DNA from 3 places in the Pseudoalteromonas sp. SWXJZ94C genome. Region 3 is predicted to be linked to each of the others. Evidence: predicted binding sites of a transcription regulator. Region 3 holds the regulator's gene; each other region holds the start of a gene.
What was found. Region 3 encodes FliA, which starts transcription of late flagellar genes. Its sites were predicted from a motif close to CTAAAGNTNNNNNNNNNNNNGCCGATA; they were not measured.
Positions count from the first base shown of each region.

Region 1: I6F65_RS18410 (DUF5610 domain-containing protein) is a predicted target of FliA. The motif match lies at 8,268-8,294, and genes of this name have one in related genera.
Region 2: pomA (flagellar motor protein PomA) is a predicted target of FliA. The motif match lies at 5,604-5,630, and genes of this name have one in related genera.

Region 1 covers NZ_JADYXF010000053.1:419-11,390, reverse strand. Annotated here, with positions in the region: gene gspL (type II secretion system protein GspL) at 1-424, shown strand, start outside; gene gspM (type II secretion system protein GspM) at 421-894, shown strand; gene I6F65_RS18455 (type II secretion system protein N) at 898-1,656, shown strand; gene I6F65_RS18450 (UPF0149 family protein) at 1,679-2,266, shown strand; gene I6F65_RS18445 (hypothetical protein) at 2,334-2,540, opposite strand; gene I6F65_RS18440 (hypothetical protein) at 2,540-2,899, opposite strand; gene ccoG (cytochrome c oxidase accessory protein CcoG) at 3,189-4,619, shown strand; gene I6F65_RS18430 (serine/threonine protein kinase) at 4,706-5,680, shown strand; gene I6F65_RS18425 (thiol:disulfide interchange protein DsbA/DsbL) at 5,715-6,338, shown strand; gene I6F65_RS18420 (thiol:disulfide interchange protein DsbA/DsbL) at 6,355-6,993, shown strand; gene trmA (tRNA (uridine(54)-C5)-methyltransferase TrmA) at 7,064-8,161, opposite strand; gene I6F65_RS18410 (DUF5610 domain-containing protein) at 8,324-9,463, shown strand; gene murI (glutamate racemase) at 9,529-10,329, shown strand; gene I6F65_RS18400 (RNA-binding protein) at 10,292-10,771, opposite strand.
Region 2 covers NZ_JADYXF010000033.1:47,959-58,930, reverse strand. Annotated here, with positions in the region: gene I6F65_RS14630 (M20 family metallopeptidase) at 1-965, shown strand, start outside; gene I6F65_RS14625 (DNA topoisomerase III) at 1,212-3,152, opposite strand; gene I6F65_RS14620 (hypothetical protein) at 3,195-3,710, opposite strand; gene I6F65_RS14615 (flagellar motor protein MotB) at 3,854-4,774, opposite strand; gene pomA (flagellar motor protein PomA) at 4,777-5,544, opposite strand; gene I6F65_RS14605 (exodeoxyribonuclease VII small subunit) at 5,854-6,096, shown strand; gene ispA ((2E,6E)-farnesyl diphosphate synthase) at 6,100-6,987, shown strand; gene dxs (1-deoxy-D-xylulose-5-phosphate synthase) at 7,100-8,962, shown strand; gene I6F65_RS14590 (YncE family protein) at 9,184-10,972, shown strand, end outside.
Region 3 covers NZ_JADYXF010000009.1:58,431-69,402, reverse strand. Annotated here, with positions in the region: gene flhB (flagellar biosynthesis protein FlhB) at 1-57, shown strand, start outside; gene flhA (flagellar biosynthesis protein FlhA) at 139-2,250, shown strand; gene flhF (flagellar biosynthesis protein FlhF) at 2,272-3,762, shown strand; gene I6F65_RS05695 (MinD/ParA family protein) at 3,755-4,615, shown strand; gene I6F65_RS05690 (RNA polymerase sigma factor FliA) at 4,642-5,352, shown strand; gene cheY (chemotaxis response regulator CheY) at 5,392-5,775, shown strand; gene I6F65_RS05680 (protein phosphatase CheZ) at 5,792-6,559, shown strand; gene I6F65_RS05675 (chemotaxis protein CheA) at 6,575-8,815, shown strand; gene I6F65_RS05670 (chemotaxis response regulator protein-glutamate methylesterase) at 8,873-10,030, shown strand; gene I6F65_RS05665 (flagellar motor protein) at 10,023-10,787, shown strand; gene I6F65_RS05660 (flagellar motor protein MotB) at 10,793-10,972, shown strand, end outside.

The sequences.
Region 1 (10,972 bases), on a different contig from region 3:
ATCGACTATCGCGATAAAAGCTATTGAGTTGAATCAATTAAATACACAGTTAGAAATTGCTAAAACACAAGTCGTTGAACGTTATCAAACAGCTTTTCCTGGCACTAAAGTGCGCCCACAACTTGTTAAAAGCCAAATTATGGGTGAACTTAAAAAAATACAGGGTTCAAGTGATGCTGGATTCTTAGATTTAACAACTAATTTAGTTGATGTGTTTTCACAAGTAAGTGAATTTACACCTGAGACATTGCGTTATGATAATCGTCGTAATGAATTGCGTATTCGTGCTAGAGCTAAAGACTTTCAAACTTTTGGTAAAGTTAAAGCATTACTCGAAAAACAGGGTTTAACAGTAGATCAAGGCTCACTAAATAACGACGGTGACTTTGTTGTAGGCGAAATTAAACTGCGAGGTACAGTATGAAAAAGCAGTTAATACAATATTGGCGCTCACTTAAAGAACAAGAGCAACAGTTAGTCATAATAGCTGGTGGTATTTTTATTATTTTTATTATTGTAATGGGAATATTTAGACCGTTAAATAATGCGATAGAACAGGCTGAAAAATCAAAAATTAAACAGCAAGAACTATTAGTTTGGGTTGATAAAAGTATTGCTCAGCTTAAAGCCGCAGGTAATACAAAAGTTTCGAGCACCCAAAATCTAAGCCAAATTGTTAATTCAACTCGTGGGCGTTATAAAATCACAATTAGTAAAATGCAGCCAAGTGATGACTCACTGCGTTTAACGCTCGATTCAATAGAGTTTAATCAACTTATAGAGTGGCTCGATGAACTGGTGAGTCAGCATGGAATTCGAGTTGAAAATTTAGATTTAAGCCGTGACGATAAACCGGGTTATGTGCGTGTAAGTCGTTTGGTATTAGAGAATTAATTGATGAAAAAAACAATAACGTTATCTATCGTATTTTTACTTAGCTTTATTATTTTTTGTATTGTTAAGCTACCTGCTGTTATAGCACTTGATTTAGCTAAGCCTTATTTGCCTAAACAATTAGAGGTAGGTCAAACCATAGGCAGTGTGTGGCAAGGGAAAATGATGCAGTTACGCTACGAAGGTGAGCAATTAAATAATGTACGTTGGGATATTTCTGGATGGCAATTATTTACAGGTCAGTTAAATGTGAATTTAAAATTTGGTGATCCACGTGAGCGTAGTGATATTTCGGGTTATGCGGATGTCAGTTACGGATTATTAAACAATACAGTTAAAGTAACCGATGGACTTGTACGCTCAACGGTAGAGCGAGCAATGCAACGTATTCAATTACCGCTGCCAGTTACTGCAAAAGGACGCGTAATATTAGAGCTTAATGAATACACTTCGGGTGAGCCTTACTGCGAGTCATTACAAGGTGAAATAGCGAGTCCTGATATTGACGTACAAGGCTTAAATGGCTGGTTTAACATTGGTCCACTAGGTGGAAAGCTAAGCTGTAAGTCGGGTGATGTGGCTATATTAATTGACCCTGAGAACACGTTAGGTCTTGAGGCAGATGCTACACTTAAAGCTAATTTTGATTTTAGAGTAGCCGGTTACGTTAAACCTGATGCCAGCTTACCTAAAGATGTACATGACGCGGTTAAGTTTTTAGGTCGACCAGATAACCAAGGTCGTTACCCGCTCAATTTTTAATACTTATAAATAAAGAGTTTTGATGCAATTACCCCAATTTACTGAGCTACATGCAAAGCAGCTCAGCACTTTTTTAGACACCCAGCCAAAAGCAATGACCTTAACGCAAAGCCAAGGCTATTTATTTGGTGTTATTTGTTCACCAGATCCATTAGATGTACACGAGTGGATTGAAAAAATATTACCAAGCACAGCTAATAATTTAGATGAAGAAATACTATTTTTATTTATGGCGTTATACCACCAAATTAGCGAGCAAGTGTTTGAAGTGGGTTATAAATTACCAACAGGATACAGTAATGATTTTTGTAGAAACTGGAGTGAAGGCTTTTTAAAAGCAACAACTGTTTATACTCAAAAATTATTAGGTGCAGAGCAATTAGAAGTAGAATATAAAGAAGCTTTAGAAAGTGCCCAAGCAACATTAAGCTTTTTTGCTTTAGATGAGCAAACCATAACGCTGATAGCGACTCAAAATAATATTGATGTGCAGCAGGTCTGTTTACAGCAATACGAATTAATGGGCGACTTTGCATTAGGCTTTGCTGAGCTTATTGAGATAGTAGCGCTCAACAGTGGTTTGTATACCGATGAAGGGTGGGACGAGTAATTATTTTTTAGAATTTTGGTTACTTAATATTTAATGAGTATGTAAGTAACCATATACAAATAATGCTTTAAGCGCCTAGCTCTAGCATAATATTAGTGCAGCCTTGTTTGCACTTAACTACGCCTTTACTTGATTCATCAGTCGCTAAATCAAGCTTTAACACACCATCGCACTTCTCACACTTTATTGTTTTTCCTTGCCCTAGTTTTTTAAGCATATTGCGCTGTTTGTGGAATGAGTCACTGGTTTTTTTATTTAATACTGAAAAATCCATTACTTTACTCGCTTTTGCTCTAACGATTCAGACACTATTTTACATACTGTATTTAAACGGTCATCGTAAAAGTACAAATTTAGATCGCGCTCACGACAATAACGTAAATGAAATAACTGTACTGAGTCATTTGTCGTGAATGTTTTTTCTATATATTCACTTTCAGATTCTGACAACTTTAACTGTGAGCTAATTAGGTTTTTAGCCATGCTAGCTGCTGGACCACGATTCATTTTTGTTGAGTCACTTAAAAAACCAATTCCTTCGCCTAAAAGTTTTTCTCTAGGCTCTTTTATAAGTGGGTGATCAATAGTAAATAAGGCAAGGATCACAATTACTAATATAATAAATTTTTTCACGAAAGCGTAAACCTTGATCTGAGTGAGGTTGAATTACTATGCAGTGTAATAAAATGCATTTTAAAAGCAAGTAACTAAGGTGAATAAATTATTAGCAATCTATGCCAGTAATTTTAATCAATATTGGTATAATAGCTAGCAGCAGTCAGATATTTCTGAAATATCTGAAAGTATTCAAGTGGTGGTTTATTGAACTAAACTCGTTTAGTAAGTAACTTGCTACTCTTTACCGTGTAGTGCACCTGAATATTGCTGAACTTTTATTTCCAAGCGGCGTTGAGGAACTTCGATGGACAAACAAATTAAAGTAAAAAATATCCCTGTAGAGGTAAAAATCCAAAAGCCGGATTTGAGCCGTCAAGATGACAGGTTCAACCCCGGAAACCGCATTTATGTGCGTGCTGTAAAAGGTCTTCATCAACTATTAAGGCAACAGATTGGCTTTTTAGGCATGCTTGCATTTATGGTACTTCCATGGATTAATTTTAACGATCAGCAGGCGGTACTATTTGATTTAATGGGTCAGAAATACAATATTTTTGGCTTAACGCTATGGCCACAAGATTTCACCATATTAGCGTTTATTTTTATGTTGGCAGCGTTTGCGCTGTTTTTAGTGACCACCTTTTATGGACGGGTGTGGTGTGGTTACACTTGCCCGCAAACTGTATGGACCTTTATATTTATTTGGTTTGAAGAAAAGTTTGAAGGTACTGCTAACCAACGTAAAAAGCTCGATGAGCGACCAATGAGCTTTGATAAGTTTTGGCGAAAAACGGCAAAGCATTCTAGTTGGGTTCTGTTTTCTTTATATACAGCAATTTCTTTTGTAGGCTACTTTACGCCAATAAGAGAGCTACTCCCTGATTTTGTAACGTTTAATGTAGGTGGTTATGCATTGGTAAGCATTATCTTCTTTGCTGCGTGTACCTATGGTAATGCGGGTTGGATGCGAGAAATTATGTGTTTACACATTTGTCCTTATTCACGTTTTCAATCAGCCATGTTTGATAAAGACACATACACAGTAACGTACGACGAAAGCCGAGGTGAAAGCCGTGGTCCTCGTTCACGTAAAGTAGATCATGAAGACTTAGAACTGGGCGACTGTATAGACTGTAATTTATGTGTTCAAGTATGCCCAACAGGTATTGATATTAGAAATGGGCTACAAGCTGAGTGTATTAACTGTGGTGCTTGCATTGATGCATGTGATGGTGTGATGGATAAAATGAAATACCCGCGTGGGCTTATTTCATATACAACAGAGCGAAATCTTGAAACTCCGGAAAATAAAACGAATCCACTACGAGCCAAAATCATTGGTTACACGGTCATACTTGTTGTGCTTACGGGGGCACTTGTAGCTAATATCGTACTGCGAAAAACAATGGATTTTGATATTATTCGCGATCGAAACCAATTATATCGTGTCGATTTTGATGGTTTAGTAGAGAACACCTATACATTAAAGGTAATTAATAAAGCGCAGTACGAGCAAACCTTTAATATTAAAGTACAAGGGTTAGATAACTTTAAGTATATAGGGAACCAATCATTTACTGTGCAGGCAGGGCAATCTCATAACGTGCCATTGTCGCTTGCAATGGACCCTTATGATTTGAAAGTGCCGATGACAGAGTTTAACTTTGTGCTTTCACCAGTAGGTGAGCCAGATGAGACAATATCGCAGTCAAGTAACTTTTTCAAAGCGCGATAATCACAATCGACCTTAATTAGGTAAGTTGATATAGCAATTAACAAAAGCGGGTATATAACCCGCTTTTATTTTTATATAAGAAGAGTATGAGTAAATTTAGTTTTATTGATTTAACACCCGACCTAATACTCGATGCAATAGAAAGCGTAGGTGTTTACGCCGAGTCTGGTTTATTGGCGCTCAATAGCTACGAAAACAGAGTGTATCAATTTAAAGCCGATGATGGTCTGCGTTACGTAGTAAAGTTTTATCGTCCAGAACGTTGGAGTAGGGAGCAAATTCAAGAAGAGCACGACTTTGCGTTCGAACTAGCTGATGCAGAAGTACCCGTTGTTGCTCCTATTTTACATAATGGGCAAAGCTTGTTTGAGCATCAAGGCTACTTATTTGTGTTATTTCCGAGCGTAGGTGGGCGCTTATTTGAGGTTGATAACCTAGATCAGCTTGACGTGATGGGGCGTTTGATTGGTCGAATGCATCAAGTTGCTAAAACCAAACCCTTTGTTTACAGACCAACGGTTACATGTGACGAATATCTGCATACAGCAAAAGTTCATCTTCAAAAAAGTAACTTAGTGCCAATGGGGATTAGTACAGCCTTTTACACTATTTTAGATTTAGTGATAGATCAGGCTCAAAAACAATATAAAGATGTGCAAAGTATTCGCCTACACGGCGACTGCCACGTAGGTAATATTCTGTGGGCAGGGGATGCGCTAATGTTTGTCGATTTAGACGATAGTCGCCAAGGACCTGCAATCCAAGATTTATGGATGATGCTCAGTGGCGATAAAGCGACACAACTGTTACAGTTAGACACCCTTGTAAATGCGTATGAGGAGTTTTGTGATTTTGATCACTCTCAACTCAAATTGATTGAACCTCTGCGAGCAATGCGTATTATTCATTATATGGGATGGGTAGCAAATCGATGGAGCGATCCTGCTTTTGTACGGAACTTTTCATGGTTTGCTGATGACAAATACTGGGAGCAACAAATTTTAACACTCAAGGAACAGCTATCTGCACTGCAAGAAGCGCCGTTAAATTTATTGCCATAATATTTCTTTAAAGACTAAGTATAACGAGACACGAATGTTTAAAAAATTAAAATTAAGCTTACTACTTTTTTGTTTACCTTTTGCAGCATTTGCCGCACAGTTTGAGGTGGATAATCAGTATACTATTATTAATGTAGAAAAAAGTGCGACTCCGCAAGTTACAGAGTTTTTCTCATTCTATTGCCCGCATTGTTATAAGTTTGAATCAGCAGCAAAAGCAATTGAACAGGGTTTACCTGAAGGCGCTGAATTTGTTAAAAACCACGTTAACTTTTTAGGTGGTGTATCACCGCAAGCGCAAAGCAATTTAAGCTTTGCCTACTTGATTGCTAAGCAACATGGTCAAGCGCAAAGTATTAGCGATCAAATATTCAAAAGTATTCATGTTCAACGTGCTCCTTTAACTGAAATTAAAGATGTTAAAAAGCTACTTGAAATAAATGGGATTGATAGTGCAACATTTGATCAAGATATTGCTAGCATGCCAATTATTTCGGCTGAGCAAGCAATGCAAAATAAACAAAATAAATATTCAAAATTAGGTGCCCTTACTGGCGTACCTACTTTTATTGTTAATGATAAATATAAAATAAACCTCAATACCATCAAAAACCAAAAAGAACTTGATGAGTTAGTGGCATTTTTATTAGCACTATGAATTTAGGAGTATAAAAATGATTAAATTAGTTAAAGCAGGTTTGCTTGCAGTATTACTTCCTATGGCGGCAACAAGCTTTGCTGCAACCTTTGAGGAAGGTGTGCATTACGATGTTGTATCTGAGCGAGCAACAAAAAAACCGGAAGTTAAAGAGTTTTTCTCATTTTACTGTCCTGCATGTAATAACATGGAAGGGCTAATTACTGAATTTAAGCCATCGCTTGATAAAAACGTTAAATTTAAAAAGAGCCACGTTGATTTTGTAGGTGTACGCGACCCAGAGAATCAACAGATGATGAGCCAAGCACTTGCTACTGCAGAAGTACTTCCGCAAAAAGATCAGATTATTTCTGCGATCTTTAATCATATTCATACAAAGCGCGCTAAATTTAATGAGCTTGCAGATGTAAAAGATATATTTGTAGCGCAGGGCGTTGATGGCGATAAGTTTGATAAGTTATTTAAAAGCTTTTCTGTACGTACGCTAAGCTCTAAAATGAAACGTGACCAAGATTACTTTAAAGATAAGGGGGCACTTCGTGGCGTACCTACTTTTATCGTAAATGGTAAGTACAAGTTAAACCTTGGTAAAGAGTCTGGTATTTATAAGTCAGAAGATATTAGCGAACTAATTAACTATTTAGCTAACAAATAAATTTAGCTAAAACTAAAAAAAGCTCCTACAAGGAGCTTTTTTTATGGGTAACGTTTACTAAGCGTATTTATTATTTGCGTTGTAAGAAAACACCTGACTCAATATGATGTGTGTAAGGGAACTGATCAAATATAGCAAAGCGCTTAACATTATGTGTACGTGTTAAGTGATCAAGGTCACGCTCAAGGGTTTCAGGATTACACGATATATAAATTATGCTTTCGTAATTAGCGACTAGGTCACACGTTAATTCATCCATGCCTGCGCGCGGAGGATCAACTAATATGGTTTGGCAGTCATAGCTTTTAAGGTCAATACCATCCAAACGAGAGAAAGTACGTTCACCATTCATTGCTTGAGTAAACTCTTCACTCGACATACGAATAATATCTAGGTTCTCTACGTTATTTTTAGCAATGTTGTATTGAGCAGAGTGAACAGATGATTTTGATATTTCTGTTGCTAATACTTTATTAAAACAGCCCGCTAACGCAATTGAAAAGTTACCGTTACCGCAATACAGTTCTAATAAATCATTTTTAAGTGGCTTACATAAATCTTGCGCCCACTCCAGCATATTAATATTTACTTTTGCATTAGGCTGAGTAAAGCTATTTTCTACTTGTTGATAAATAAGCTCTTGACCATTAACTATTAAACGTTCAGTTACAAAGTCATCACCCAGCACTTCTTTTTGTTTGCGAGCACGACCTATAAAGTCAATTTTGTATTTACTGCTTAGTTTTTCTTTAAGCGCTTTAATTTCACTTAACCATTCATCATCAAGTGGTTTGTGATAAAGCAAGCTTACTAAAATTTCACCGCTTAGCGTTGACAGGTAATCGATTTGAAATAACTTACGACGTAATATTTCACAAGGCTTAAGATGCTCAATCATCACCTGCATTATTTCACCAACTAGAGGCGCTGCTGGATCAAATGTATCAACACGAATTTTTTCTTTTGTTTGTTGATCAAACATAATGTGAAACAGATCGTCACCGTCGTGCCATACTCTAAATTCAGCACGTTGGCGGTAGTTAGTTGGCTCTGAGCTAAATACTTCTAATTGCTCCACACCAAAACGTTGAAACTGCGCACTAATACGCTGCTCTTTTTCACTTAACTGCGCTTGGTACTGTGTGGTATCTATTTTAATAACTGCCATTAACGCTACTACCTTATCTAAGATCTGTTTATCGGCGCTATTGTAGGGAGCGCTGCGTATTTGTCTAGTTTTGGCTAGCATTTATGCTGTTTTATTGCACATTGTACTTTAGTTTTTATTGTTATAGCCGATAATAAATTACGCACGCTTAGGAGACGAATCATGAAAATAGGTAATTATGGCTTTACGCCAAACAACAACATTAATAAATTCAATAATAAAGCTGATATACAGCAACCTACAATTACGTCTCCTCAAGATACCTATCAGCAACGTGGTCGAGAGTTGGCTGCAAAAGTACTTGGCGATAAAATGGCTGAGCAGCTTGGATTGCCTATCGCAGAAAAAAAAGCAGACAAACCACTATTTGATTTTGATGAAATAATAAAAAATGTACTCGATTTTGTAAGTAGTGCTGTTAATAAAGCAAAAGCTAACGGCGCTGATGACGAAAAACTCAAAGATATGTTAGGCGACGCGCGCAAAGGCGTCCAAATAGGGATTGACGACGCTGTTGATGAACTCAAAGGTACGGGCGTATTTAATAACGACATGGAAGAGGGCATTAATAAGTCTAAAGAGGGAATCTATAATGGACTTGATGAGTTTGAAGAGTCGTTATTTAACCCACAACCTGCCAGCGTAAATATAAGCCAGGCTCAATATGTCAGTATGACGAGTAATGCAGAGTATAAATTTACCACCGCAGAAGGTGACGAGGTAAGTATTAGCTTTGCAGATGCATTTGAATCTCAGTCGGCAAGTGGCTATCAGCAAAACAATAATGGCGAGTCGTTTGCAAGCTCATCATCGCAATCTCGACAGGTATCATTTTCGATGTCGGTTAATGGTGACTTAAATGAGCAAGAGCAAGAAGCTATTAATGCGATGATGGAAGACTTACAAGATTTAAGTAAAACCTTTTTTGGTGGTGATTTAGATGAAGCATTTGAACAAGCGCAAGAGCTGAGTTTAGACAGCGATCAGCTGGTGGCTTTTTCTATGGATTTACGCCAAACAAAAACAATAGCAACAGTTAAAAGCTATGAAGAATATAAACCAGCACCAGAAAAACAAGTAGCGGAGGGTTTAGCTCCTTTTAATGACGACCTTAAAAATGCTTTTGAAAAAGCGGGTGAACTTGGATTGCAAAATCAGCTAGCTGGCATTCTCCAATGGTTAAATCAAGATCAGGAACAAATAGATAAGTTAGTAGATTACACAAAGTCTATGTTCGAAAACCTTAATCAGTTAAATTCGGCGGTCGATGATCTTGCTGATTTAGAAACCACGCAAAGTTAAACTACTTTCTTTTATAAATACCTCATGGCAAACTGCCGTTCTTAAAGTAAAGTGGGAACGGTAGTTTGTCAGCGCATATAATGGTCTTTGATTCAGGTATTGGTGGAACTACTGTACTTGAGCATATAAAGCAAAGTATCCCCAATGCTCAGTACAGTTATTTTATGGATAATGCATTACTACCTTATGGTGCTCAATCCCAGCAAACAATCATTAACCGATTATGCTCACTTATTCATTTCATCAAATCTAATACGCTTAACGTTGATTTAATAGTAATAGCGTGTAATACCGCTTCTACATCAGCACTTAGCGCTGTTCGCCAAATGACGGATATTCCTATAGTAGGTGTTGTGCCAGCAATAAAGCCTGCGGCAGAATTAACACGTTCAAATCATATTGGCTTATTAGCCACACCGGCAACGGTTGCTAGTTCATACACTAAAACATTAATTACTGAACATGCACGTAATGTAATCGTTAATCTATATAGCAGTGTGGAGTTAGTAAGCTTAGCTGAGCAATACTTTTTTACAGACTCTTTGGATGCAAACAAGTTGCACCAAGTGCTTGATGACCTAAATATAGATAAAACTATAGATGTACTTGTACTAGGGTGTACGCACTTTCCAATATTAGAAGAGCCGATTAGTCAGTATTTTGAAGGGAATGTAAAATTGCTTGATTCAGGTGTAGCGATAGCAAATAGAGTCAACTACCTACTTAACCAACTTAACTTATGTGTGAATAAACTAACAGACATAAAAAAGCCGCTGCAATATTATGCAACGGCTGATGTGTTTAGCAATAAGCTAGCGGTAAAGCTAGTTACACTGACTGATCCGTCTCAGTACGTAGAGCATTAGAATCGTCTTCTTGTTTTTGTTTTGCTTCACGTACCTTTAAAGTACGTTGTTGGAACTCGCTATCGTTCAAGTTAGCAATTGCATTGTCTGCATCAGCTTGCGCCATTTCAACAAAACCAAAACCACGACGCTTGCCAGTATTCTTATCCTTTAATAAACGAACATTGAATACTTTGCCTTGTTCTTCAAATAATGCACGAACAACACCTTCGTTTGCACGATAAGGAAGATTGCCAACATAAAGAGTCTTTGTTTTTACTTCGGCTTCTTCAGTAACATCAGACGACATTGCTGCAATAACAAGTGCGCCTACTAATAAGCCAACACCAAATAGAAGTGCAGGGTCTAGTGCTAAGCTTGCTAAAGCAAACTTAACAACAATAAAACCAACTACAGCAAGAATAACTGAAAAGATAAAAGCTTTTTGATCGGGTAATTTCATTTTAGATCTACCAATAAACAGGAAATAAACATTAATTTAACATTGTGAACTTGCTATCTTAACGTCTAAATCAAACATAGCAATGATATTTGTATTAAATAATAAAGAAGAGCATAAAAAAGCATCAGTTTAGGGAATGTTTTGCATGGTTTTATGTGGTTTTGTTCTATTTTTGTTCGAACAGTAAAAAGATCTAAAAAA
Region 2 (10,972 bases), on a different contig from region 3:
CAGATGAGCATGGTGCAAAAGTAGGTGTAATGCATGGGTGCGGTCATGATATTCATATGAGTTCTTTTATAGGAACTGCTGAACAACTAATAACGCATAAAAATGAATGGCAAGGTACATTGATGATGGTTGCACAACCCGCAGAAGAAGTAGGTGCTGGTGCTAGAGCAATGTTAAGCGATGGTTTATTCAGTAAATATACTCAACCAGACCATATTATTGCACTGCATGTTAGTGCGAGCGTTCCTGCTGGTAAAGTATCAATGAAAAATGAATATACAATGGCAAGCGTCGACTCTGTAGACATTGCAATAAAAGGAAAAGGCGGGCATGGCGCTTATCCGCACACAACTATTGATCCTGTTGTAATTGCAGCTCGAACCGTTATGGCATTACAAACAATAACCAGTCGTGAACTTTCACCATTAGAACCATCTGTCGTTACCGTCGGTTCTATACACGGAGGTTCTAAACATAATGTGATTCCAGACGAAGTAAAACTTCAATTAACTTTACGCAGCTACAGCCCTGATGTACGTAACGCTCAAATTGCAGCAATAAGACGCATTACTGCAGGCATTGCCCAAAGTGCAGGATTAGATGAGGCTATGTATCCTGTTATATATGTAAAAGAAGAATCAACGCCCTCTACTTACAATAATCCTGAACAAACTAATATAGTCCGTAAAACTATTGCTGATGCAATTGGAGATGAAAATGTATTGGAAGCAAAAGCGGTAATGGCAGGTGAAGACTTTGGTGTATATGGTCGTACCGAGAAAAACATTCCAATTACGTTATTTTGGTTAGGCGGTGTTAATCAAGCACAATATGCAGATTCAATAAAAACAGGTGAAATACTCCCTTCCCTACACTCTAGTAAATTTGCACCTGATTATAAAGTTGCTATTCCAACCGGAATAAAAGCAATGAGTAACGCTGCTGTTGCTTTATTTAATAAGTAACCTGAATTCTGGATAATAAATCTATCTCAAGCAGCTATTTTCAGCGCTAACTACGTTGAATTTATTTGCAATAGGCCAGCTATTGACGCGTAAATTCGCCTTGTTTTCACTGAAAATCTCTGCCTAGAGAAAATAAATTTAAATATCATCATGATTCAATACGTTAGTAAATCTCTTAACCAGAGTTCAGGTTAAGTAATCCCAATTCAACATTAAGTAATATCGTTTAATAAAAAAGCTCTGTAGCTAACTAGCAACAGAGCTTTTTTTATAACTCGACTTTTTAAAGGTCGATTTTCCGCCTCGTTTAGCAAAGCGTTTTTTAGGTGAGGTTTTTGGTAGCTTAGCAAATGCATCACTATCGCAGTTTGCTGCTAGTTGTACAAAACCATTTAGGTCGGCAAGTAAAGGTTGTAAAAATTGCTGGTAACTCATTGCTTGCTGCGCAATATCACCTAGGCTCGATTCCCACTTTGCGGTTAAATCAGGACTCGCTAAACCTTGCGGTAATACGCTAATGAGTGCAAGCCCCGTTTCGGTTGCTCTAATTGACTTACCTTCACGCTTTAAAAAAAGTCGCTTAAATAGTAATTCAATTATACCTGCACGCGTTGCCTCAGTGCCTAAACCATCTGTGTCTTTTAATATTTTTTTTATTTGTGGATCTTTAACATAACGGCTAATGCCCGTCATCGCAGCAAGTAGTGTAGCATCAGTAAAATAAGCTGGGGGTGATGTATGCTTTTCGACTACTTCGCCTTTATCGCAAAAAAGAGACATACCTTTTGTTAAGGGAGGTAGCGTAGCTTCGTCTTTTAATTCAGACTTACCCATTAACACCTTAAAGCCCAAACTTACATCTTGCTTTGCATTTGCTTTAAATAAACCGCCAGCAATAGTTACCTCAGCTTTAGTTTCGTTATAAATATAGTCGGGATAAAACTGAATTAGGTAATGACGGCTTATTAATTGATATACCTTTGCTTCATCGCCGCTCAAACTCGCTGATTTTAACTGTTTCGCTGTTGGTACAATTGCATGATGCGCAGCTACTTTTGAATCGTTAAAACATTTGCTACGCTTTTTAGTATCAGCCCCGTTTACTAATTCAGAGCTTTGCCCACTATTAGCACTTATTGCTTTAAAAATAGCAGATGCATCTTGATGGTGATCTTTAGGTAAATAGCGGTTGTCTGAACGCGGATACGTTATTAATTTATGACGCTCGTAAAGTATTTGGCAAATATCTAACACCTTTTGAGCAGGCATACCAAATGCTTTAGCTGCATCTATTTGTAGTGCAGATAAGTTATATGGCAATGGTGCACTCTGCTTTTTTTGTTTTTGCTCAAGTGCCGTAAGCTCAGCACTTTGCTTTGTAATGCGTGAAGCAACATTTTCTGCTAATGCACTATTAAGTATCCGACCTTCTTCATCTTGATGTGGCTCACATGCTTTACTTGGCACCCATTTAGCTGTGAATGGTTGATTATCAGGAGTAAGTAAATGTGCCAGTACATCGTAAAAAGGCTTAGATACAAAGTTCGTAATTTCGTTATCTCTATTAACTACAAGACCTAAAATAGGGGTCTGTACTCGCCCTACCGAAAGTACATTACCAAACCCAGCTTTTTGCCCAGCTAGGGTATATGCACGCGTTAAATTTATACCAAATAACCAATCAGCACGAGAGCGCGCTAAAGCAGATACACTTAACGGAATAAAATCTCGATTAGAGCGCATAGCACTCAATGATTTTTTTACTGCCGATAGGTTTAAATCGCTAATGAGTAAACGTTGCGTACTCTGCTTTTTAGTCTGACTTATTTTAGCTTCTTCTATTACTTGATCGACAAGCAGCTGGCCTTCACGGTCTGGATCGCCAGCATGAACAAGTTGCGAAGCTTGTTTAATTAATTTTTTTAAAACAGTGAGCTGTTTACGTGTTTTAGTTTTGGCTTTTAACTTCCACTGTTCTGGTATTATGGGTAAGTGTTCAAACTGCCATTTTTTAAAACGCTCATCATAGTCATCGGGCTCGGCTTGCTCTAACAAGTGCCCAATACACCAAGAGACACAATCACCATTAGCGACTTCTATATAACCATCATGCTTTTTATGTGGTTTTGGTAGCGCATCAGCAATAGCGCGTCCAAGTGAAGGTTTTTCTGCAATGTAGAGTTTCATAGCTTGCTCACCACTGTTCATATAAACAGTAGTTTAGCACAGCTATTTTAAAGGAGGGACTTTTTTATAATTATTACTAGTTACTGCATTATTATTTTTAATTACTATATAAATTAGCGGAAGATAACACACCACTACGGTGGCCGTATTAATTAAAGGTAAAAGCGTTTTATACATTAGCGTGCTATAAGATAAATCCCAAAGGTGGCGATCAACAACGCGAAAAAGTTGTAAAATTGGTGCCATTATAACAACCAACTGACCTAACACACATTGCCATAAATAAACTTTGTCTTTTATCCCAAGGTAGGCAATTAAAGCCATCCAAGCAATGTCATTAAACGCCCAGACAAGATATCTATATATATAAATATCTTTATCAAACTCTCTTAAAGAATCGTATATAAGTGCACCAAATAAGAAAAATGCACCTGTGACACATACAAACCATAATGCTAAAAAATCTTTACGCAAATAGAAAATAAAAATAGCTGGGATTAAAAATAAAACCCAGCTAAGTTCAAGAAGTCCAATTACCTTATCAACCCATAAAGGCATTATTATTCTTTCGTCTTATCGTCATCTCCGCCAGTTCCGTTGCCTGGCATATCGCTATACTTATATTTTTTCTTCATGGGTATTCCATTACATTTGTTAATATTTATTATTTTATGTTAAAAAAACCGCTTTGCCAAGGTGTACTATCTTACATCAATTGGGGCTGACTCTTTTGCTTTACCTTGCAAAATAGAAATCTCGACACGACGATTTCTTCGACGATCTTCATCTGTATCATTTGGTACAAGTGGTCTTGTTTCAGCTCGACCAACAACCATCATGCGAGTTTTATCAAAGCCTTTCACTTTTTGTAGTTCACTTGCAACGGCTACTGCACGTTTTGATGATAAGTCCCAATTATTAATATATAGCTCGTTAGATACCTGAAAATCATCAGTATGCCCAGATACAGTTATTTCACCGGGTACATCTTTTAATAAAACGCCAATATCTTGAATAATTGGTTTAAACTTGGGTTGTAAAAACGCACTTCCTGAAGGAAACGAACCGTTTTCTCTAATACGGATAATTATTTGCTGCCCTAGCGATTCAAGTTCTATAGCACCATCAATAATTTGCTTTTCAAGCTGTTGTGCTATTTTTTTAACAAGCTCATTTGTTTGCTCTTGATCAGCAGATGCCGTTGCTTGTTCAGATGATTGCTCTTGAGATGTACTACGAGATTCACCACCACGTTTGTCACCACGCTGTTCTTGTCTTCCTCCGGCAGAGCTTTCATCACCGGCTTGAAATTCTAGCATTTGCTGAGTCATTTCTACTGTTTGCTGTTGAATAGTTTCTATTGGGGTGGGTTCTGGTTTCCCTGGTGTAAATTCCATTGCAATAACAGAGGTACCTTTAGGGATGTCTTTTACTTCTATTTTATTTTGTACACCAAAAGCAAACTTCATTGAGCCTGCTATTTGTTTAAATTTAAGTACATCCATCTCAGAAAACGCAAGCAAGAGTACAAAAAAGCACATTAGTAGCGACATCAAATCAGCAAACGTCCCCATCCACGCAGGTAGCCCTGGAGGTGGACATTTACACTCTTGCTCAGACATGGTTACTCCTCGGTATCTACTTTACGTTTTGATTCAGCTAGGTAGTTTTTCAAAATACCTTCAATTACTTTTGGATTTTGACCATCTTGAATACCTAGCACTGCATCTAAAATCAAACGCTGATTCATTGCCTCTTCATCTTTACGAAGCTCTAATTTAACTTGAATAGGGATAGCAACTACGTTTGCTAAAAATGCACCATATAAAGTTGTTAATAATGCTACTGCCATTGAAGGCCCTATTGATTTTGGATCGTCCATGTTTGATAACATAGCAACCAAACCTATCAAGGTACCAATCATTCCCATTGCAGGTGCAATATCGGCCATCGCTTTAAATAAGCCGGCACCCATTTCGTGACGGGTGGAAGTTAAAGTAATATCTTTTTGTAAAGTAGCTCTCACTACATCGGCATCGTGACCATCAACTAACATGTCGACACCTTTTCGCATAAACTGATTTGGTATTTCAGCTTCTTCAAGGGCTAAAAAACCGCCTTTTCGTGCAGAATCTGCAAGCTCAATTGCTTTATCAATTAGCTCTTCAGGTGATTCTATTTTAAACATGAAAGCTTTAGCGGCTACTTTACCTATCCCAAAAAACTGTCCCATGGTGTAATTTGATAAAACTATGAATATAGATCCACCAAATACAATTACCACCGAAGGGGTATTGTAAAACATAGCCATTTCGCCACTACTACTCATAAACATCGACATGACAATTAAGCCAATTGCGCCAAGGATCCCTATAATGGTTGCTAAATCCACATTTCCTCCAAAGGTTTCATGCTGTAAGGCCTTATCATAAACTTTTATTATTAACTACTTATCGGCAACATATTGAATTGCTTAAGCCATTTGTGTAAAGAAACATAAAAAGAGCATTAAAGTATTAGTTTAATTAAAGGTACATTATTAATTACTTTAACTACAGCAATAGACCGCTATTAAGTCTTTATTAATGCACATAAAGGTAACATTTAATGCTAATAGACGAAAAAAACATATCATCCTTTGACCTAGTTTAGCATTCCCCCTAAAATTGGCTTCTAAATTTATCATGTAAGCTGAAATAATATGGCGACTAAAAAACCTGAAAACTTAAGTTTCGAACAAGCACTAGAAGAATTATCAACAATTGTTAGTGACATGGAACAAGGTGATTTATCGCTTGATCAGTCGTTAAAGCAATTTGAACGCGGAATTGCTTTGGCTAATGCTTCATCAGGTAAATTACAGCAAGCAGAACAAAAAGTATCAATTTTAATGGGAAGCGGCGAAAAGTCAGCACTTGCAAACTTTGACAACGATGTGGAATAAACGGTGAGCATTAAAGAACAAATAGAACATGCTCAAACTGATGTAGCTAATACGCTCAATCTTTATTTTGAACAACCGCTCGATAGTGAAAAAAAAATAAAAGAAGCTACACATTATAGCTTGTTCAATGGTGGGAAAAGACTGCGTCCATTTTTGGTTTACGCTACAGGTAAAATGCTCGGTGCAGAGAAAAGTGATTTAGATGTACTTGCCGCAGCAATTGAATGTATTCATAGCTACTCTTTAGTACATGATGATTTACCAGCTATGGATGATGATGATTTACGCCGAGGTAGACCAACATGTCATATAGTTTATGGCGAAGCTGAAGCTATTTTAGCTGGAGATGCGCTGCAAACATTAGCGTTTGAGCTAATCTCAAATCATAATTTTAAATGTAGCTCAAAAACACAAGTAAAAATGATAGCAAAACTTGCACATGCCTCTGGTTTAGAGGGTATGGTTGCCGGTCAAGGTTTAGATATTGCTGCAACCGACAAAGTGATTACAGTACAGCAACTTGAGCGTATTCATAAACTAAAAACGGGTGCATTAATTAATTGTGCAATTACCTTAGGTGCAATGTGTTCTCCAAATGTTAGCGAACAAACTTTAGATAACTTATCTGTTTTTGGGTATGCTATAGGGCTGGCCTTTCAAGTCCACGACGATATTTTGGATGTTGAGGGCGATACTGTTACTTTAGGTAAGCCGCAAGGGTCAGATATTGCAGCCAATAAAGCGACATACCCCGCTTTATTGGGTATGCTTGGCGCTAAAGAAAAGGCGCAAAATTTAATACAACAAGCCCATGAAGCGTTAGCAAATATTGATGCTGACACAACACTTCTGGCGTCACTAGCAAATTACTTAATTGAGCGTGATCATTAAGCACCGCTTAAAAAGTATTGCACTTAGCACTGACATAATTACTGAACATTAATTGAATTTATACCGTATTTGTATAAGTTAATTGATGTTAGCGAAGGATATATAAAAAACCATGACACTTGATAGTAGCAAGTATCCATTACTTAATTTGGTTGACGAACCAGCCCAGTTACGCGATATAGCGCAAGATAAACTCCCAGAGTTTAGCAATGAGTTACGTGACTATTTACTCAACTCAGTATCGCAAAGTAGCGGTCATTTAGCGTCTGGTTTAGGTACGGTTGAACTTACCGTTGCCCTACATTATGTGTATAACACGCCCGATGACAGGTTAGTATGGGATGTGGGTCATCAAGCTTACCCGCATAAAATACTGACTGGTCGACGCGATTTAATGCACACGATTCGTCAAAAAGATGGCTTACACCCATTTCCATTTCGTGAAGAAAGTAAATACGACACGTTTAGCGTAGGTCATTCAAGTACGTCTATTTCAGCAGCGCTGGGAATGTCTATTGCCGCGCAAAAAGAGGGTAAAGGACGAAAAACCGTTGCAATTATAGGCGACGGTGCCATTACTGCTGGTATGGCATTTGAGGCAATGAACCACTCTGGTGATGTAAAATCAGACATGCTTATTATTTTAAATGATAACGAAATGTCGATTTCTGAAAATGTGGGTGCATTAACAAATCATTTTGCACGTATTTTATCAGGTAGCTTTTATACTAACATTCGTGAAGGCAGTAAAAAGCTACTCTCTGGTGTACCTCCTGTAAAACAACTTGCTAGTAAAATGGAAGAACATATAAAAGGAATGATGATTCCAGGGACATTTTTTGAAGAACTTGGTCTAAATTATATTGGCCCTATTGATGGTCACGATGTAAACATGTTGGTAGATACATTGCGCAATATGCGTAATTTAAAAGGACCACAGTTACTACATATAAAAACCCAAAAAGGTAAAGGATACAAACCCGCAGAAGCCGATCCTATTGGTTATCATGGCGTGCCAAAGTTTGATCCAAATATTTCGAGTCTTCCTAAATCAAAACCAAGTGCAGCTACCTTCTCTAAGGTATTTGGCGATTGGTTATGTGATATGGCTGAACAAGATAATAAATTAATGGCGATAACACCTGCGATGCGTGAAGGTTCTGGCATGGTGCGCTTTTCTAAAGAGTTTCCAGAGCAATATTTTGATGTGGCAATAGCAGAGCAGCATGCTGTTACTTTAGCCGCAGGTTTTGCCTGTGAAGGTTTAAAGCCTGTTGTAGCTATTTACTCAAGCTTTTTACAACGCGCATACGATCAACTAATTCATGATGTAGCACTACAAAACTTACCTGTATTATTTGCAATTGACCGTGCAGGTATTGTTGGGGCCGATGGTGAGACTCATCAAGGTGCTTATGATTTAAGTTTTATGCGCTGTATTCCAAACATGGTAATTATGGCACCAAGCGACACAAATGAATGCCGTCATATGCTTTATACTGGTTATCAAGCAAATTGCCCTGTTGCAGTACGCTACCCTCGAGGAAGTGCTGGTACAGAAGATATTCAAGCTAATATGCAATTACTCGAAATTGGTAAAGCGAATGTAATAAAGCAAGGTAGTAAAATTGCAATTTTATCATTTGGTACTTTACTTGAAAATGCCCAACTTGCAGCAAATGAGTTAGATGCAACTCTTGTTAATATGCGTTTTATTAAACCACTTGATACTGCACTTTTAAACGAATTAGCGACTAGTCATGATGTAATAGTTACACTTGAAGATAATGCAATTGCTGGCGGTGCAGGCTCTGCGGTTAACGAATACTTAGCAACGCAAAAAGCCAGTATTAATATACTTAATTTAGGTATTCCTGATGAGTTTATTAAGCACGGCACACAAGATGAAATGCATGATGAAATGGGATTAGGCGAACAAGGCATACTGCTTGCTATTCAACGTTTTTTAAAATAACCCTTCCTCTAAAATATTCATTAAAATAAAAGGAGCTTTATAGCTCCTTTTTTAATTCCTTTTTTTTGCATCCAATTTTTAATTTCAATCGTTATTAGATTGAGGTTAACGCATGAACACAAAGAAATACTAATTTTTACATTGGTATCAGGCTTAGCTATTTATTTTTAAGTCATCAACTTTACTGTTCATTTTAAATGGAATATTAAAAGGTAAAAATAATGAATAAAACTAATCAAAATATTACTGATCAAACAAACAAAAAACTTAGCTTTTCGGCTCTAACGCTCGCAGTGCTTATCGGCATTACAGGATGTAGCAGTGACGATGGTGAAATCACTAATACAGACTCTGATGACACAAATGGAACCCCTAATTTTTCAGAGGCTCAATTTGTGCTTGCAAATAATGGTTCTGATAATGCTGGTACAGCCGATCTAATTGACCAAAATTCAGTAAAATTAAAAACCTTTAACACAACAGCTAACGAAGGCGTTGCTTTCGATGCATTAGGTAACTTAATACAAGCAAGTGATATTTCAAGCGGTAGTATAAAAACAGTTTGCCAACTTGCTAACCGCGTAGATGAAGATAGCTTTAATAGTAACCGAGACCGTGAAATAACAGGTTCATCCACTACATTAGCAAACCCAAAAGGGATTGCGGTTTCTGACAAACTTGGTCTTATTTTTATTGCCGACTTTGGTGCTATGCAGGTCACTGTTTTCGGTGCAACTTCAGCGGGAAATTCAGCCCCTCTTGCCAATACAATAACAAATGCAGCTCCTTGGGATGTTGATTACGATGAGGTAAACGATAGACTTTACGTTGCACTAACTAACGGCGATGTTGCGGTATACGACAACTATGTTAATGGTGGCTTTGTGGCCATGCCAAATAGAACAATTACACCTAGCGATAATAACGGTGCGCAAGTTTCAGTAAATATTCACGGTATTGTTTTTGACTCAAATACTAACAAGCTTATTTTATCTGATGTAGGCAGTGCAACAGATGCTACTGATGGCTCTTTGTTTGTAATAGACAATGCTTCATCGGCTGATGGAGCAGTAAGCGTTGCACGCTCTATTGCAGGTCCAACAACTATGTTAGGAAACCCAGTAGACATTAGTTTAGAGGGTACTGATTTAAGAGTGGCCGAAAAATCGAATGATGCAATCCTCATTTTCAGTAATATTTTTGCAGGTGAAAGCGGCGATATTACTCCCGACTTAGTGACCTCCACTATAAAGCCTGAATCGATTACTAAAGTAGGTATGCAAAATGAAATGGCTGATATTTCAGATAGCGATACCCTAAACATGTCACTACTGGGTGTTGCTGTAAGTAGTAACCCAGCAACTAATAGCGAAACAACGGGTCAAATTAGCCGCTTAAGCCCAGAACTAACAACAACACTAGGCAGCTACAATGCGAGCCAAACAATTGAGAGTGTTACGTTTGATAAAGCAGGTAATAGCTATACAACATTTGATAACAGCACAACATCTACCGGCGGGATTATTATTTCAAATAAGGTAGCAATAAATAGAGATGGGCAAACATATAGCGCTAGCCAAGATAGTATTATTAGCGGTGCAAATACAGGTCTTATATCACCTAAAGGACTTGATGTTGCATCTGATAGTGGCATGGTTTTAGTTGCTGAAAACAATGCAGACACGCCTAGCATCTCAATATTCTCTACCTGTACTACTGGTGATGCAAACCCATTAATGACGCTTACTTTTGCAAACAATGCCCGCCCTTGGGATGTAGATTATGATGCAACAACTGATCGTGCCTTTGTTGCTTTAACAAACGGAACTGTGGCTGTATTTGATGAAGTTAAAAGTAAACTAATGGCTGGTACGACTAATATTGCCATAGAAGACAGATTAATCACTCCTGCAAATACAGGTACCGCAGTAGAGGCTCCAAGTAATATACACGGCATTGACTACGATTCAGTAAGTGGGTCACTAATACTCTCAGATGTTGGCAGCGCCA
Region 3 (10,972 bases):
AAGCGTCCAACTAAGCTTAAGAGTAAGCTTCCTATCCCCGATGCTTATAAGTATTAACATCTTAATACAGCTAATTTATTAACTTGGAATAGTTATTGCTAATTCTACGTAGTGTCAATTTTTTGAAATTGTAGAATTATGAGTTTTAAAGCTGTATTACAACAACTTAACAGAGATAAAAAAGAATATGCTAAAGGGGTAGGTACACCTTTACTTGTTCTTGCTGCCTTGGGGATGGTTATTTTACCATTACCTCCTTTCTTACTTGATATCCTTTTCTCGTTCAATATAGCTTTAGCCCTAGTGGTTCTTTTGGTTACCGTATATACCATGAAGCCTGTCGAATTTGGTATGTTTCCGGCTGTGCTGTTGATTGCAACGATTATGCGCTTAGCCCTTAATGTGGCCAGTACACGTGTTGTGTTACTTGAAGGTCATAATGGTGGTGATTCCGCTGGTAAAGTAATTGAAGCCTTTGGCTCAGTTGTTATAGGCGGTAACTACGCAGTTGGTTTGGTTGTATTCTTAATTTTAATCATTATTAATTTTGTGGTAATTACAAAAGGTGCAGGGCGTATTTCAGAAGTATCTGCACGTTTTACCCTTGATGCAATGCCTGGTAAACAAATGGCAATTGATGCTGATTTAAATGCCGGTTTTATTAGTGCTGAGCAAGCACGTGACCGACGCGAAGAAGTAACGCGCGAAGCCGATTTTTACGGCTCAATGGATGGTGCGAGTAAATTTGTAAAAGGTGATGCTATTGCTGGCATCATTATTTTGATTATTAATATAGTCGGTGGTTTATTTGTTGGGATGATTCAACATAATTTAAGCTTTGGTCATGCGATGGAAGTTTATACATTACTTACTATTGGTGATGGGTTAGTTGCTCAACTTCCTTCTTTACTACTTTCAATTGGTACTGCGATTGTTGTAACGCGCCAAAATGAATCACTCAATATGGGTGATCAATTTAAGAAACAACTCGGTAACGAAAAATCATTATTTATTGCATCAGGTATTTTAATAATAATGGGTTTGGTCCCTGGCATGCCACATTTTGCCTTTTTAAGCTTAGGTGCACTTTTAGGGTATTTAGCTTATTACACGCAACAAGTTAAAATTAAAGCCGCTGCTGCAGAAGCAGAAGAGGCTGCTAATGGAGGGGCTGTAGGAACAGGCGTTGCAAATAAACAAGAGCAAAAAGAGCTTGGCTGGGATGATGTTCAACAGGTTGATGTAATTGGCTTAGAAGTAGGTTACAGATTAATTCCGTTGGTAGATCAATCTCAAGGTGGAGAGCTATTAAACCGTATTAAAGGCGTTCGTAAAAAGCTTTCTCAAGAATTAGGCTTTTTAGTACCGCCGGTTCATATTCGCGATAATTTAGAGTTAGACCCTAATGCATACAGAATAACACTAATGGGTGTTTCAACTGGTGAAGGGGAGCTAAAACACGGTGATGAGCTGGCTATTAACCCGGGGCAAGTTTTTGGTCCTATAAAAGGGGTGGAAACAAAAGACCCGGCATTTGGACTAGATGCAGTGTGGATTAAGCCAGATCAAAAAGATGAGGCGCAATCTTTAGGGTATACCGTAGTTGATTCAGCGACCGTTGTTGCTACGCATATTAGTCAATTATTAACGAACAGTGCTGCCTTATTACTTGGTCATGAAGAAGTTCAAAACTTACTTGATATGCTAGCTAAAAGCCATCCTCGTTTAGTGGAAGGGCTAGTGCCAGATGTGCTTCCTTTAACTGCAATTGTAAAAGTATTACAGAATCTATTAAACGAAGGTGTTGCAATACGCGACATGCGCTCAATAGTACAAACCCTTGTAGAGTACGGTCCTCGAAGCCAAGACCCTGATGTATTAACGGCTGCGGTACGTATTTCATTGCGCAGATTAATTGTTCAAGATGCTGTTGGTATGTCTTCAGAAATCCCTGTCATAACCTTGGCACCTGAGTTGGAACAGATGTTGCATCAGTCATTACAGAATGCAGGTGACGAAGGTGCCGGAATAGAGCCAGGTCTTGCAGAGCGACTTCAAATATCATTAAGTGAAGCGCATCAAAATCAAGAAATGGCTGGTGAACCTTCGATATTGCTGACATCAGGAATGTTACGCACTGTGTTATCTCGTTTTGTTAAGTACACCATTCCAGGATTGCGAGTGATGTCTTACCAAGAGGTACCAGACGAAAGACAGATTAAGATTGTTAGCTCGGTAGGCCAACAATAAGATTTCAACAGGGGTTAAATAATGAAAATTAAACGTTTTTTTGCTAAAGATATGCGCACTGCACTTAAAGAAGTTAAAGATGAGTTAGGTGTTGATGCGGTTATTATGTCAAACAAAAAGCTTGCCAACGGTGTTGAGATTGTTGCAGCTGTTGACTATGAAAAAGCAGCCCCTAAAGCAGTAGCCCAACCACAAAATGCACCGCCAGAGCGTGCTAACCGTATGGCGCAATCACAAAGTATGCATAACTTTGTGAAACCAGAACCTCAACGTTCAAAGCCTGTACAACAAGCAAAAGTTGCTGATAGCCTAGAAGCCTTATTAGAGCGTCAATCACCACGCCCTCGCTCTCCTGAACTTGCATCTATGTTTTCACAGTCAGGAATCGATACTACCGAAAATTATCAAGAGCCTGCAGTAAAACAACGCCCTACAAGTAATATGTTTGCACGTGAAAACTCTGCACCAGCAAGACCACATACTCAAGCCGATAGTTTAGGTTTTGACGATTTAGACCGTGATTTTGATGATTTAGAGAGCCCTGTTACTACACGCCAAACAGTTAAAAATAATGAAAGTGAAGAAATAACGTCAATGCGTGAAGAGATGAATGCAATACGTCAATTATTAGAACACCAAGTATCAGGATTAATGCAGCAAGATATGGCACGCCGCGACCCAACTCGTGCATGTATGATTGACCGCTTAGTTGGTATGGGAATAGATAAAGAAGTTGCAGAGCAAATGGCATGCTTTGTTCCTGATGATGTTTCTCGTCAGCAAGGCTGGAAAGCTTTATTGACTATGGTCGAAGACCAAATGCAAACAACCAATAATGAAATACTACGCCAAGGCGGTGTTTACGCATTAGTAGGACCAACAGGAGTTGGTAAAACAACAACTGTAGCTAAATTAGCAGCCTTAGGAGCACAAAAATACGGTGCCGATAAAGTTGCGTTAATTACCACCGATACATACAGAATTGGTGCATATGAACAGCTTGCAACTTATGGTCGAATCATTGGTTGTGGTGTAAAGCAGGTTAAAGATGCTAATGAATTAGCTGAAGTTTTATATCATTTACGAGATAAGCGTCTAGTATTAATAGATACTGCAGGTATGAGCCAACGAGACTTACGTTTGACAGAGCAGTTAAATACGCTAATGCGTAATCAGCGTGTTGATATTCGTAGCTATCTTGTACTAAGTGCAACAGCACAAATAAACGTATTGCAAGAAACAGTAAGGCATTTTAAAAAAGTACAGTTAAGTGGTTGTATTTTTACTAAATTAGACGAATCTTTAAGTTTAGGTGAGATTATTAGTATTGCGATTCAAAACCGCCTCCCAATAGGGTATCTTACTAATGGTCAACGAGTTCCTGAAGACATTCGTGTTGCAAATGCCGAAAAACTAGTAAAAAAAGCTGAGCAATTGTATTTAAAAAGAATAAAAGCACAACATTCAAGACACCAATCAGTGGCGTCGAGCACAGTAGGGATGTATGATTAACACAGTATTAGATCAAGCAAGCGGCCTGCGCAAAATGAGTCAAAACAATAACAACGGCGTAAAAGTTATCGCTGTGACCGGTGGTAAAGGTGGTGTAGGTAAAACAAATGTTTCCCTTAACACCGCAATAGCACTTGGTCAGCAAGGAAATCGAGTATTAGTACTTGATGCCGACTTAGGTTTAGCAAACTGTGATGTGATGCTTGGACTGCGTGTTGAACGTAATTTATCGCACGTATTATCTGGCGAATGTGAACTCGATGAGATTTTAGTTGAAGGTCCAGGCGGAATTAAAATAGTACCAGCAACATCAGGCTCTCAAAGTATGGTTGAGTTATCACCATCAGAGCATGCTGGCCTTATTCGTGCTTTTAGCGAATTAAATACCGAATTTGATATATTAATTGTAGACACTGCCGCCGGCATTTCAGATATGGTGCTAAGCTTTTCACGTGCAGCACAAGATGTAATGGTTGTCGTTTGTGATGAACCAACATCGATCACTGATGCATACGCACTTATTAAAGTTTTAAGTCGTGAGCATGGTGTATATAAATTTAAGATTGTTGCGAATATGGTTCGCAGCATGCGCGAAGGTCACGAACTCTTCGCAAAACTTTCCAAAGTAACCGATCGCTTTTTAGATGTGTCTATGGAGCTGGTGGCTATTGTTCCTTATGACGAAAATATGCGTAAAGCAACGCGTCGTCAAAAAGTCATTGTAGAATTATTTCCAAATTCACCTGCGGCATTAGCTTTTAAAGCACTCGCGACGAAAGCTGTAAAATGGCCTATACCTAATCAACCTTCTGGGCATTTAGAGTTTTTTATTGAGAAGCTGGTTAACGGCTAATTATGACAATATCGGTAAATAGAGCTATGGGATATCAGTCAACACAAAATTTAAATGTGATTGTTGAAAAGCATGCATCACTTGTCAAAAAAGTGGCGTGTCACTTAATTGCTCGCTTGCCTCCTAGTGTTCAGCTCGATGATTTAATTCAATCAGGCATGATTGGTCTAATAGAGGCATCAAAAAACTTTGACGCTACTAAAGGTGCAAGCTTTGAAACATTTGCAGGTATTCGTATTCGTGGAGCAATGCTTGATGAAATGCGACGCGGTGACTGGGCTCCTCGCTCAGTACACCGTAAAAGCCGCCTTGTAGCCGAGACTATTACTACATTAGAAAAAGCGTTAAATCGTGAGCCAACAGATACAGAAGTTGCTGAAAAACTTGAAATTTCGCTAAATGAGTACCATCATATTTTAAATGATGTAAATTCAAGTAAAATTTTAGGCATTGAAGACTTGGGAATAGATGACGATGTTATCACTCCAGCAGGTCAAGATTTAACGCTAGACAAACCCTTTAATAATGTTAAAAATGAACGCTTTAATGAATCATTGTTAAGTGCAATAAAGTCATTGCCTGAGCGAGATGCGATGGTACTCTCTTTGTACTATAACGATGAAATGAATTTAAAAGAGATTGGACATATACTCGATGTAAGTGAATCGCGTGTAAGTCAGATACATGGTCAGGCGATGATTAAGCTCAAAGCAAAAATCAATGACTGGATAAACTAGTAGTAAGTAAACAAGGTTAAGACCTCACCGGAGGATGTTTTGGATAAAAACATGAAAATTCTTGTTGTTGATGATTTTTCGACAATGAGACGTATTATTAAAAATTTATTGCGTGACTTAGGCTTTACTAATGTTCAAGAAGCAGATGATGGCTCAACTGCTTTACCTATGCTACAAAATCAATCATTTGACTTTGTAGTTACAGATTGGAATATGCCTGGAATGCAGGGTATTGACCTTTTAAGGGCGATTAGAGCTGATGATAAACTAAAGCACCTACCTGTTTTAATGGTGACTGCAGAAGCTAAGAAAGAACAGATAATAGCTGCAGCTCAAGCTGGTGTTAATGGTTATATTGTTAAACCATTTACGGCTGGAACATTGAAAACAAAATTAGAAAAAGTGTTTGAACGCTTAGGTTAATGAAGGGGAGAGGCTTATGTCAGCACTTGCTGCGCCTCGAATAACGTTAGAACAAGCTCGCCAGCTCGTTGTTTTTTTAGAAAATGGTGAGCAAGATAAAGCCGATGAATTAATTTTAGACACCGCGTCTAAAGAGCAGTCAGAAATATTTGCTGAAGTTGGAAAATTAACTCGTCAATTACACGAAGCTTTAAAAAGTTTTGAGCTTGATACGCGTTTAACCAACATAACAACTGATGCTATTCCAGATGCTCAAAAGCGGCTTAATTATGTTATAGAAATGACAGAAAACGCTGCTAATAAAACAATGGATGCGGTTGAAGCTGGGTTACCAATAGCTCAGGAGTTAGCTAATGAAGTGGCCCATATTAAACCGACATGGGATCGCTTAATGAGCCGCGAAATTGATCTTGGCGAATTTAAAACACTATGCCACAGCATCGATAAGTTTATGAATAACTCTCATCATAAAACTGATGAATTACAAAGCTTAATGACCAATATACTCATGGCTCAAGATTACCAAGATTTGACAGGGCAAGTTATTCGTCGAGTTATGGAGCTTGTAAGAGAAGTTGAAGAAAGCTTACTCCATCTGTTAACAGCTTTTGCTGCGCAAGATGTGAATACTGCTGACACAATAGAACAACAAAAAACAGAAGACCCGGTTAGCGCACAAACATTAGCAGGACCAGAAGGCCCTATTATTGATAAAGAATCGCGTAATGATGTTGTATCTGATCAAGATGAAGTCGATGATCTTTTATCAAGTTTGGGCTTCTAAGAGGAGAGTAACTGCATGTTTGAAGTCGATGAAGATATTTTACAAGACTTTCTTGTAGAGGCAGGAGAAATCCTTGAGCTTTTATCTGAACAGTTAGTTGAACTGGAGAACAATCCAGAAGATACAGAGTTACTGAATGCTATATTCAGAGGCTTTCATACCGTAAAAGGTGGTGCAGGATTCTTAGCAATGACGGAGTTGGTTGATGCTTGTCATGGCGCAGAAAATGTATTCGATTTACTCAGACAGGGTGTACGCACAGTAAACTCTGAATTAATGGATGTTATTTTACAAGCACTCGACACCATTAATGAAATGTTCGCAACGATTCAAAATCGCGATAAGCCAGAACCCGCAGATCCTCAATTACTTCAAGTTTTACATAAATTAGGCTTACCACCAACAGAGGAAGAACTCACCGGTTCATCTTCAGAGGTTGATATTGAGCAACCTCAAAATGAAATAGTTGAAGCCCCAGAATTAGATGACGAAGACCCATTTGCTTTTGATGAGTTATTTAACCCTCCTACAGGGTCAACTGCATCTACTTCTGATACTCAAATTGATGAAATAACGGAAGATGAATTTGAAAACTTACTTGACGAATTACATGGAAAAGGCAAAAGCCCTACCATTCAAGGGTCAATAAGTAGCAATGATTTGAGTGGTGATATTACAGATGATGAGTTTGATAACTTATTAGATGAGTTACATGGCGTGGGTAGTTTTGGTGCTGTCGAAATAAAAAATGACTCAATAGCGACTCAAAATACGAGCCCAACTAATAAAGGTACAGAACAAAAATCATCCTCAGCTACTAATGCTATAGACTCTTCAAATGATGAAATTAGTGATGATGAATTTGAAGCTTTGCTTGATGAACTTCATGGCAAAGGAAGTGCACCTAAATCGATTGAAAACGTTTCGGCTGCACCTAAAAAACCAGCATCTGCGAAAGTCGCTCCAGTAGTACAAAATAAAAAAGCTGAACCGGCAAAAGCACCAGTTGTAAAAGCAGCAATAAAACCAGTAGGTAAACCGGTTGTTAAAGCGCCGAGCACACCTGCTGTTAAAAAAGCAACACCACCGGCAGCAGAAACTACAGTACGTGTTGATACTAAGCGCCTTGATCAAATTATGAACATGGTAGGTGAGTTGGTATTGGTACGTAATCGTTTGGTTAGCTTAGCGACTAATTCAGATAGTGAAGCAATGGGTAAAGCAATATCTAACTTAGATGTTGTTACAGCTGATTTGCAAGGTGCGGTTATGAAAACACGCATGCAGCCTATCAAAAAAGTATTTGGTCGTTTTCCTCGCGTTGTTCGAGATTTAGCGAGAACTTTAAATAAAGACATTAATTTATTACTAATCGGTGAAGAAACCGACTTAGATAAAAACTTAGTTGAAGCTCTTGCCGATCCGCTAGTGCATTTAGTGCGAAATTCAGTTGATCATGGTATTGAAATGCCTGATTTACGCGAAGCCGCAGGAAAACCAAGAACAGGTACTGTTACCTTATCCGCTTCTCAACAAGGCGACCATATTTTACTTACCATTCAAGATGATGGTGCTGGTATGGATGCTGAAAAGCTGAAAAAAATAGCAATTAACAAAGGCGTACTTGATCATGACCAAGCAAGTCGACTTTCTGATACTGAAGCATATAACCTAATTTTTGCGCCTGGCTTTTCGACTAAAGAAGAGATTTCGGATATTTCAGGTCGCGGTGTAGGTATGGATGTAGTTAAAACCAAAATCATTCAACTTAATGGCTCTGTAAGTATTCAATCTGAACTAGGTGTTGGTACTATTTTAGAAATAAAAGTACCGCTAACACTGGCTATATTACCAACCTTAATGGTTATTGTTGGTGAGCAAACATTTGCATTGCCTCTGGCTGGCGTTAGTGAAATTTTTCACTTTGATTTAAATAAAACAAATGTAGTGAATGGTCAACTAACTGTTATTGTTCGTAAAAAAGCAATTCCACTATTTTACCTAGAGCATTGGTTAGTGAAAGGCGCCGACCGCTCACAACGTAAGGCCCAAGGACACGTTGTTATTGTGCAAATAGGCACGCAACAAGTAGGCTTTGTTGTTGACTCATTGATCGGGCAAGAAGAAGTGGTTATAAAACCACTTGATGCTCTATTACAAGGTACACCAGGCATGGCCGGTGCGACTATTACTTCGGATGGTGGTATAGCGCTGATTTTAGATGTTCCTAACCTGTTAAAACATTACGCTGGCTGATAATAAAGTAGATGCACTGTAAGGTGCATCTACACTTAAATTAAATAAGAGAGCTAAATGGCCGTTAAAGTTTTAGTTGTTGACGATTCAAGTTTTTTTCGCCGCAGAGTAAGTGAAATTCTTGAGCAAGATAGCGATATTGAAGTTATAGGCTTTGCCGTTAATGGTAGAGAGGCTGTTGATAAAACAGCTCAGCTACGTCCTGATATGATTACAATGGATGTAGAAATGCCTGTGCTTGATGGTATTAGTGCGGTAAAAGAGATCATGGCGAGTAATCCAACGCCTATTTTGATGTTTTCATCTTTAACACGTAATGGAGCAACAGCAACACTTGATGCTTTAGACGCTGGTGCAATGGATTTTTTACCTAAAAAGTTTGAAGATATTGCGCGTAACAATGAAGATGCTATAAAACTTTTACAAACAAAGGTTAAAGAAATTGGTCGTAGACGCATCCCGCGTTCTTTTAAGCCTCTTACACCAACAAAGCTTACATCCAATACCCCTGTAACACCCTCAAGCTTAGCTAAAAATACAAATATAAAGCAGCCAGATAGAAGCTTTCAACGTGAAGAATCTACAACTGTTGCTCATTCTAGAGCTAATACATCGTCAATACGCGCGAGTGGAAAGCAGTATAAACTTGTTGTTATTGGAACTTCAACAGGAGGGCCTGTTGCATTACAAACAATATTGACTCAATTACCGGCTAACTTTGCGCATCCTATTTTATTGATTCAGCATATGCCCGCTGCATTTACACCGGCATTTGCGGCTCGTTTAAATGGGTTGTGTCAAATTAAAGTAAAAGAGGCACAACAAGGCGATCGCCTACAACCGGGTACTGCTTATTTAGCGCCTGGTGGACAACAAATGATGGTAGAGGGACGCGGCTCAGCTAAAACATTACGAGTATTTGAAGATCATAGTGAGCGAATTAGTTACAAGCCTAGTGTAGATGTAACGTTTGCAAGCGTTGCAAAAGCGTACCAAGGCGATGTACTTGCTATTGTTTTAACGGGTATGGGAGCTGATGGACGCGATGGCGCAAGAATGCTAAAACAAACTGGTGCAACTATTTGGGCACAAGATGAGAAAAGCTGTGTTGTTTATGGAATGCCACAAGCAGTTACTAATGCTGGCTTAGCGAGTGAAAGCTTGCCTTTAGCTGAGGTGGCAACGCGGATTAAAAGAGAGATAGGTTGTGGATAAGCTTTCGGTACTTGGTTTATTTATTGCTCTTGGCGCTATAGCTATAGGCTATTCGTTAGAGGGGGGTGATGTATCTGCATTATTTAACGGACCTGCGCTTATAATTGTACTTGGTGGTACGCTTGGTGCCGTGATGCTACAAACATCAACAAGTACATTTAAAAAAATGTTAAAGATAAGTCATTGGGTTTTTATATCTCCACAATATGATATTGACGAGGCTATTGAGCAAGTTAAACGTTGGTCTCAAAAGGCGCGTCAAGAAGGCTATCTTGCTCTTGAAAATGAAGCACTTACTCATCCTGATGCGTATGCGGCAAAAGGGTTAAGTTTACTTGTAGATGGTTGCTCAGAACACAAAATAAGAGATACGCTAGAAATTGACTTATTATTAGAAAGAGACCGTTTATTAGAGGCTGGTCGCGTTTATGAAGCAATGGGAGGTTACAGTCCTACTATTGGTATTTTAGGTGCCGTGCTTGGTCTTATTCAGGCTATGTCTTTTATTACAGATCCACAAAAGCTAGGTGCAGGTGTAGCAACTGCATTTATAGCCACTATTTATGGTGTTGGTTTAGCTAATTTATTATTTTTGCCAATGGCAAATAAGCTAAAACAACGTGTTGAACAAAAAATGCTTTACCATGAAATGCTCGCTGAAGGTGTCATTGCAATAAGCTTAGGTGAAAGCCCGATAAATATAGAACTAAAGCTTGAGGCTTATCGTGTAGAACGCCCTAACTTAGTGGACGAATAACGGCTATGTTACGCCGACGTTTACGCAACAACACTGCATCAAAAAGTCAGCATACTGAGCGTTGGCTTGTATCCTACGCTGATTATATGACAATTATGTTTGCCTTTTTTGTTGTTTTGTATGCTATAGCTATTAATAAAGAAGAAAAGTTTCAAATTTTATCGGATTCACTCGAACAAGTTTTT